DNA from 2 places in the Paraburkholderia sp. A1RI-2L genome. Region 2 is predicted to be linked to the other one. Evidence: riboswitches for the same ligand, from Rfam matches in the RefSeq annotation. Region 2 holds a riboswitch; the other holds the start of a gene.
The links. Region 2 has a riboswitch for thiamine pyrophosphate ahead of thiC (phosphomethylpyrimidine synthase ThiC). Riboswitches for the same ligand answer to the same signal wherever they lie in the genome.

Region 1 (4,209 bases), 1.5 Mb from region 2:
GAACGGCATGCCGACCACGGGCGTGCTCGCCACGGCCGCCTCGCGCTCGGCCATCGGTCCGGCGAGGAACGCGGTGCGGCCCGCCTCGACGCCCAGCGCGAATGCGCGCGCCATCGCCTCGGGGTGCGTGGCCTGCGCCACGGCCGTGTTCAACAGCACGCCGTCGAAGCCCCACTCCATCACTTGCGCCGCATGCGACGGCAGGCCGAGACCCGCATCGACGATCAGCGGCACGTCGGGCAGCCGCTCGCGCAGCACGCGCAGGCCGTACGGATTGATCACGCCCTTGCCCGTGCCGATGGGCGCACCCCACGGCATCAACGCCTCGCAGCCCGCATCGAGGAGGCGCCTGCCGATCACGAGGTCTTCGGTGCAGTACGGCAGCACCTTGAAGCCGTCCTTCACGAGGCGCGCGGCGGCTTCGATCAGGCCCACCGGGTCCGGCTGGAGCGTGTAGTCGTCGCCGATCAGCTCGAGCTTGATCCAGTCGGTCTCGAAGACTTCGCGCGCCATGTGCGCAGTAGTGATCGCCTCGTTGACCGTGAGGCAGCCCGCCGTGTTCGGCAGGAACGGCACGCCGTGGCGCTTGAGCAGATCGAAGAAACCGGCTTCCGCCGTGCCGTCATTCATCTGGCGCCGCAGCGCGACGGTGATCATGCCGGGGCGCGCGGCCTCCATCGAATCGGAGAGCGCTTGCAGCGACGGATAGCGCGAGGTGCCGAGCAGCACGCGGCTCGCGAAGGTTTCGCCGTACAGCGTAAGTGCATCGGCGGTCTGATGATGGGTCATGGCTTGAATCCTGGGCAGGTAGCGGCGGACGGGCGGCGCGCGCAAAGCGAGCAAAGCGGCGGGATCGCGTGTGCGATCAGCCGCCAGCCACCGGGCTGACGACGTCGAGGCGGTCGCCCGCCGAAAGCGTGCGCGCACCGTGCTGGGTGCGCGTGACGAAATCGCCGTTCACGGCGACGGCAAACGGCGGACGCGCGCCGAATGCGGCGAGCGCATCGGCGACGGTCGCGCCTTCGGGCAGCGTGAGCGGCTTCTGGTTGATCTGAATATCCATGGCAATTCGTCTGACTACGTTGTTTCCGGCAAGGCGCGAACCGTGCGCCTCGTCTCCTGTTTGTGGTGTCGCGCTCGCGGCTTTCGCTTGCGATCGGCTTCCGAGCGCGCTCGAGCCGCCACGGTTCAAGCGGGCTCGTGGGCACCCTGCGGCGCGTGCAGCATCGACGCCCAGCGCGACTCGCGACGCAGCGACTCGAAGGCGTCGGCATCGGCGAGCTGGCCCGCCAGCAGCGCCTCGGCCACGCGCACCGCTTCGTCGGCCACGGCGGGCGCGATCATGAAGCCGTGGCGATAGAGACCGTTCACGCGCAGCGTGCTGCCGCCCCCTCGGTCGTCACCCCGGCCACCGTCCCAGATGAGCGCAGGACGATGATCGGGCAACGTCGGACGGCACTGCGAATTCAATTCGAGAATGCGCGCTTCGCCAAATGCCGGATGCACGGCGAACGCCGCGCTCAGCAATTCGAGCGCCGAGCGCACGCTCACGGGCGAGCGGTCCTCGCCCTCGATCTCGGTCGCGCCGATCACATAGACATCGTCCTGCTTCGGTGCGATATAGAGCGGATAGCGCGGATGCAGCAGCCGCACGGGCCGCCGGAGGCCGATGCCCGGCGCATGCACGCGCGCCACTTCACCGCGAATGCCGCGCAGCGCCGGCAGCGCGGGCTTGGCGCCGAGGCCCCGGCAATCGATCGTCACGCGCGCGCGCGGCAGGTTCGCGTCATCCACGCTCGTATGCCAGTGCGTTTGCACGCCGCGCTGCGCGAGACCCGCTGCCAGCGCCGCCAGCGCCTGGCGGTTGTCGAGCTGGCCTTCGCCGCCCAGCAGCCAGCCGCGCGCGAAGCGCCCGGCGAGCGCCGGTTCCGCGGCGTCGATCTGCGCGCCCGCCAGCGTCGTGAAATTGGCGTCGGCCAGCGCACGCGGCGCGTTCGCGCGCACGCGGCGCTCGAACAGCGGCGCCTCGGTGCGATCGGCGTGGTGCCAGACCACGAGCGTGCCGTTGCGCTGGAAAAACACCGGCTCGGGCAACTCGGCGAGAATGCGCGGCCAGGTCTCGAGCGAGGCCACGCCCAACTCGATGATCAACAGTTCGGCGACGGCGGCCTCGGCCAGCGGCGCGAGCATCGCCGCCGCGATCCAGGCGGCCGACTCGCCGCCCTCGGGCCCGCCGCGCTCATAGAGCGCCACGCGATGCCCCGCGCCCGCAAGACGCCATGCCACGAGACGTCCGCATAGCCCGCCGCCGAGCACGGCGAAATCGGGCATGGCGAACGCAGACGCGCAAGCACCGGCAAAAACCGGGGAATGATCAGAATAAGGTGTAGAAGAGGCGGTCATCGTATCCTTTCCGTACGGCAAACAAGCATGCGTACCCAAGGACGAAACCGGCTGGCAAGGCCGGCCGTGCAAACGACGTGAAGCGCAAAACCCGACATGCGCGGCACGTGCTGCCCGGCGGGAATCTGGACGCCTGAATGAACCCGGCCGAATCGAACCGACCGGTCGAACTCATCAATCATGGCGCCAGCAAGACTTTCCGGAAACTTCCCGCGCCGGTATTACCCGGATCGGGTGCGAAGGGTCTCTCTCAGCCTCACTGCGGTATACCAGTGAAGCACCCCTGTTTCGTCAGCGGTCATTAGACCACAAAAGCCGCGCACGCCGCAAACCACCACGGGACGGCCGGCCGTTTCCGCTCTGGCACAATGCCCAAACCGCGGTGAATCGCCCAGCTCGCACGGGCGGTGAGACAATGTCGCACCCCAGTCGCCCGGACGCCGCGCGCAGGCGATTAAGTCTTGCTTAAGCGCTTCGGGACACAATCGCTGCGCCCCGGCGCTGCGTGCGGCGGGTATCGTCTATTCCGGCCGCGGGCCGGCACAACATCAGGACGCACATGACCAACCTCACTCCCCGCGCCACGCCGGATCAGAACGAGCACCACAAGATCACGGCCTGGAGTCTGATCAAGCCCTACTGGGTGTCCGAGGAACGCTGGGTCGCCTGGGGCCTGCTGGTGGCGATCATCGCGATGAATCTCACCGTCGTGTGGATCAACGTGCAGCTCAACGACTGGAACCGCGACTTCTACAACGCGCTGCAAAACAAGGATGCCAAACAGTTTCCGCATCTGCTGATGATCTTCACCGCGCTGGCGTTCGGGTTCATCATCCTCGCGGTGTACGGGCGGTATCTGCGCCAGATGCTCGGGTTTCGCTGGCGCCAGTGGCTCACCACGCGCTTCCTGAACGAATGGCTCGGCCAGGGCGCGTTCTACCGCATCGAGCGCGACCGCCTCGCCGACAACCCCGACCAGCGGATCAGCGACGACCTCCAGTCGTTCGCCACCACCACGCTCTCGCTCACGCTCGATCTGCTCTCCACGGTCGTCACGCTGGTCTCCTTCATCATGATCCTTTGGTCGCTCGCGGGCGCGCTCGCGTTCGCGGTGGGCGGCACGCCCATTACGATTCCGGGTTATATGGTGTGGGCCGCCGCGCTCTACGCAGTGTTCGGTTCGCTCGTGATCCAGAAGGTCGGCCATCCGCTCGTGTCGATCAATTACCAGCAGCAGAAAGTGGAGGCGGACTTCCGCTTCGGCCTGATTCGCCTGCGCGAAAACGCCGAGCAGATCGCGCTCTACGACGGCATGGACACCGAGCGCAGCAACGCGCAGGGCCTGTTCCACCACATCCGCGACAACTGGTGGCGCGTGATGAAGTACACGAAGCGCCTCACCTTCGTGCTGAGCTTTTATGGCCAGATCGCCATCATCTTTCCGATCGTCGTGGCCTCGCCGCGCTACTTCGCGGGCGCCTTCACCTTCGGCGTGCTGATGCAGATTTCGAGTGCATTCGGCACCGTGAGCGACTCGTTCTCGTGGTTCATCAACAGTTACTCCACCCTCGTCGAATGGCGCGCCACCGTGAACCGTCTGCGCGAATTCGTGCGCGTGGTGCACTCGCCGCGCCTGAAGGAAAGTGTCTCACCCGCCACCGAGCACGGCGGCATCAATCTGCATTACGTCGACAACAACGCCCTCTCGACCACGCATCTCAAGCTCGCGCTGCCCAACGGCACGCCGCTCTCCGAGGTGCGCGACATCGCCATCAAGCCCGGCTCGCGCTGGCTCGTGCGCGGCCC
Region 2 (4,209 bases):
GCCGATCGTGGAGAGCGCACTGCCGCCAATGGCCGCGCCCGCGACGCCGCCGACACCCGCGCCGATTGCGGTGTCGCGGTCGCGCCTCGACATGTTGTCGCAAGCCGAGAGGCTGCCGACTACGGCAACGAGCGTTGTCACAGTGAGGAGAGTGCGTGCGCGTGCAAGTGTTTTCATTTTTCGACTCCGGTTGTATCGGGCGAGGCGCACCAGGCGGTTTAGTGCCTGATGCGCTTCCAATGCATTTATCGTAGAAGCGCCTCCCGTATCCGGGTGTATGCGCTTGTCAACGAGTTGTCGGAATCGTTAGAAATTGTTTCGCGGCGCGCAGCACACCGTCTTGCGTGCCTTACTGGCGCTGATAAATCTCCGCGCCTTGCTTGATGAACTCGACGGCCTTCACTTCCATGCCCTTTTTCAGGGCCTCGTCGTCGGTCATGCCCTGTTTTGCCGCGAAGTCGCGCACGTCCTGGGTGATCTTCATCGAGCAGAAGTGCGGGCCGCACATCGAGCAGAAGTGCGCGACCTTCGCGGAATCCTTCGGCAGCGTTTCGTCGTGGAACTCGCGTGCCTTGTCCGGATCGAGGCCGATGTTGAACTGGTCTTCCCAGCGGAACTCGAAACGCGCCTTCGACAGCGCGTTGTCGCGCACTTGCGCACCCGGATGACCCTTCGCGAGATCGGCCGCGTGCGCCGCAAGCTTGTACGTGATGATGCCTTCCTTCACGTCGTCCTTGTTCGGCAAGCCGAGGTGTTCCTTCGGCGTGACGTAGCAGAGCATCGCCGTGCCGAACCAGCCGATCATCGCGGCGCCAATGCCCGAGGTGATGTGGTCGTAGCCCGGCGCGATGTCGGTGGTGAGCGGCCCGAGCGTGTAGAACGGCGCTTCCTTGCACCAGTCGAGCTGCAGATCCATGTTCTCCTTGATGAGCTGCATCGGCACGTGGCCGGGACCTTCGATCATCACCTGCACGTCGTGCTTCCACGCGATCTGCGTGAGCTCGCCGAGTGTCTTGAGCTCGCCGAGCTGCGCTTCGTCGTTGGCGTCGTAGATCGAGCCGGGACGCAGGCCATCGCCGAGCGAGAAGCTCACGTCATAGGCCTTCATGATTTCGCAGATCTCTTCGAAATGCTCATAAATGAAGGATTCCTTGTGATGCGCGAGGCACCACTTGGCCATGATCGAACCGCCGCGCGAAACAATGCCCGTCATGCGGTTGGCGGTGAGCGGCACGTACTGCAGGCGCACGCCCGCGTGAATCGTGAAGTAGTCGACGCCCTGTTCGGCCTGCTCGATCAGCGTGTCGCGGAACATTTCCCACGTGAGGTCCTCGGCCTTGCCGTTGACCTTCTCGAGCGCCTGATAGATCGGCACGGTGCCGATCGGCACCGGCGAGTTGCGGATGATCCACTCGCGTGTTTCGTGAATGTGCTTGCCGGTCGAGAGATCCATGACCGTGTCGCCGCCCCAGCGGATCGCCCACGTCATCTTGTCCACTTCCTCGCCGATCGACGACGTGACCGCCGAATTGCCGATGTTCGCGTTGATCTTCACGAGGAAGTTACGGCCGATGATCATCGGCTCGCTTTCCGGGTGATTGATGTTCGCAGGGATGATTGCGCGGCCGCGCGCGATTTCCTCGCGCACGAATTCGGGCGTGATTTCCTGCAGGGCGTTGGCGCCGAAGGCTGCCGCGCCGAATGCCTGGCCCGGGTGCTGGCGGCCCATCATCGCGGCCAGCTTCGCGCCGTTCGGGCCGCTCGTCTTGAGGCTTTCCAGATACTCGGCGCGGCGCTGGTTTTCGCGGATGGCGATGAATTCCATCTCGGGTGTGATGATGCCCTGGCGCGCATAGTGCATCTGCGTGACGTTCTTGCCGGCCTTCGCGCGGCGCGGCGTGCGGTGCAGGCCCGGGAAGCGCAGTTCGGCCGTGGCCGAATCGGCGGCGCGCTCGCGGCCGTATTCGGAGGAGAGGCCGGGCAACGCTTCGGTGTCTCCGCGCTTTTCGATCCAGCCTTGACGCAGTGCGGGCAGGCCCGCGCGGATGTCGATCTTCGCTTCGGGGTCGGTGTACGGGCCCGAAGTGTCATAGACGTAGATCGGCGGATTCTTTTCGCCGCCAAAGCCCGTGGGCGTGTCCGATTGCGTGATTTCGCGCATCGGCACGCGAATGTCGGGCTGCGAGCCGGTTACGTAAATCTTGCGGGAATTGGGCAGCGGCGCGATTGCAGCTTCGTCGACGTGCGCGTTAGCGGAAACGAATTTCGGGTTGGCGTTCATGCCTCTCTCCATGCAAAGCTATGTGGGAACAGCGGCTTAGCAGGAGATGAGACGGAACGTGGACGGACTTCGCTGTGATGAGGTGAGGCGTTTGCGTTGCGAAGTCCGGACGCTTCCCTGCGCTGGCATTATCCAGATCAGGTTCAAAGGGTATTTCTCACCCACGCAATACGCGGCTTGAACATTCGTGTGAACGATTCGAAGCGGCGCATGACGCAGGACCCCCGCGTAAGCAGGCCAAACGATACACCGTGCTGCGACGATCTGGCAAGTGCTTCGGCATGTGAAATGTGCCAGGCCAAGCGCGGGCGCGCGTTGCTTACAGCGTGAAATCGTCTGCGGCTTCGGGCTGAAACAGGATGCGGTCGATCTTGAACGTCTCGACGGCACCGCTCGGCGGCGTGAAGCGCACGGACTCGCCGCGCTTCGCGCCCAGCAGCGCGAGGCCCGCGGGCGAAAAAACGTTCAGGCGTCCGGCGTCGAGGTTGGCGCTCACCGGGTAGACCACGGTAAACGTGACTTCCTCGCCCGTGCGTTCGTTCACGAGCGTGACCTGCGAGTTCATGGTGACGACATTGGCGGCGACCTTGCGCGAGTCGACGATCTCCGCGCGCTCGAGCAGGTCGTCGAGCATGGGTTGGCGTGCGGCGGCCGCACCGGGCTCGGCGGCGCATTTTTCGAGGCGAGCGAGATCGAGCTCGGTCAGATAGCGGATTTTCTTCGACATGGTGGTTCTCCTTACGATCCGGGATTGAAAAAAGTGAGGGATCGGCCCGGAGCCCGACCGAACGGCTCCGGAAAGCGGAGGGTGGTTCAGTATGGACGCCGGGCGGCGGCGAGCGGGGCCTGGGAGCCGGGGACGTGTCGTCGGGCGGCGGACCGCGCATCCAGAAGCGTTCCCGCGCGCGCAGACGCGCCGCGCTGGGTGCGCGGCGGCAACGGTGCGGCGAGATGCACGGCAAGATGCGTGAACGACGGAGGCATAGGGGACGACAGAGTTAACTGAAAGTTTTTTGAAAGCAGAGGGCATGTTAACACGGTCTTGTTATTCATGGACGACCTGCGTCGGCAACGCGTCCCGGGCGAAGCGTGCGGTGTCGGCGAGGGGATGGCGACGTCTTGCCGCAGAGCGACGCTATGGCCGTCGCGGCGGGCGTTCGACCACGGCGTTTCAGTCGGGTTTGCGCGCAAGTTGTACGCCTTGCGCATAAAGGCGTGCTCGCTTCGTCCGCAACCAGGTGCCTTGTTGCATAATGCGTGACGCCCGATTCGGGCTCTTCGTGTCCTTAGTGGCTCCATTGCGGCGCATCGAGGCACATCTCGCACTTTCTTTTCGCTGCTTCGATCATGCCGTTGCGCTTCATTCGTCCCGTCCCACGACCGGCGGGGTGTCCGCGGTCAGCCCCCAGTCTCTCCGCGGTGCAATGACCATGCTTCCCCGTTTGCCTTCTCGCTGGAGCGGCGGCTCACTTACCCAAGGGTTGCTACAGGCGTTGATACAGACCGGAGCGCAATGCTGGCGTCTCGCGCGCAGCGTGCGCTTGCCGCAGTCGCGCGGCGGTCGTGTGGCCCTATCGCTCGCGGTTGTCTACTTCGTTTGGGGCTCGACCTATCTCGGCGTGCACGTGGCGCTCGGCTCTTTTCCGCCGCTGCTGCTTTCGGGCCTGCGCAATCTGTTCGCGGGCATCGGGCTCTTTGTGTTCGCCGTGCGCCGGCGTCCTCCCATGCCGACGCTTGCGCAGGTGCGCAATGCAGGCGTGGTCGGCACGATGCTGGTGGGCCTGTCGAGCGGCATGCTGGCCTATGGCATGCGCACGGTCGGCACGGGCACCGCGGCCGTGATGGTCGCGACCGTGCCGCTGTTCGCCACGCTCATTGCCGCGGCAGCCGGGCGGCGCGTCGTGAAGGGCGAATGGGCGGCAGTGGCG

Region 1: it holds a riboswitch for thiamine pyrophosphate, as region 2 does, so the genes downstream of both, PWP93_RS14400 (FAD-dependent oxidoreductase) here and thiC (phosphomethylpyrimidine synthase ThiC) in region 2, are expected to answer to the same signal.

Annotation. Positions count from the first base shown of each region.
Region 1 is NZ_JARBTA010000001.1:3,139,208-3,143,416, reverse strand. Features, by position in the region: gene PWP93_RS14410 (thiazole synthase) at 1-789, opposite strand, end outside; gene thiS (sulfur carrier protein ThiS) at 866-1,063, opposite strand; gene PWP93_RS14400 (FAD-dependent oxidoreductase) at 1,189-2,331, opposite strand; TPP riboswitch at 2,594-2,698, opposite strand; gene PWP93_RS14395 (ABC transporter ATP-binding protein/permease) at 2,963-4,209, shown strand, end outside.
Region 2 is NZ_JARBTA010000001.1:1,591,357-1,595,565, reverse strand. Features, by position in the region: gene PWP93_RS07415 (glycine zipper 2TM domain-containing protein) at 1-177, opposite strand, end outside; gene thiC (phosphomethylpyrimidine synthase ThiC) at 350-2,281, opposite strand; TPP riboswitch at 2,378-2,517, opposite strand; gene PWP93_RS07405 (GreA/GreB family elongation factor) at 2,601-3,008, opposite strand; gene PWP93_RS07400 (EamA family transporter) at 3,706-4,209, shown strand, end outside.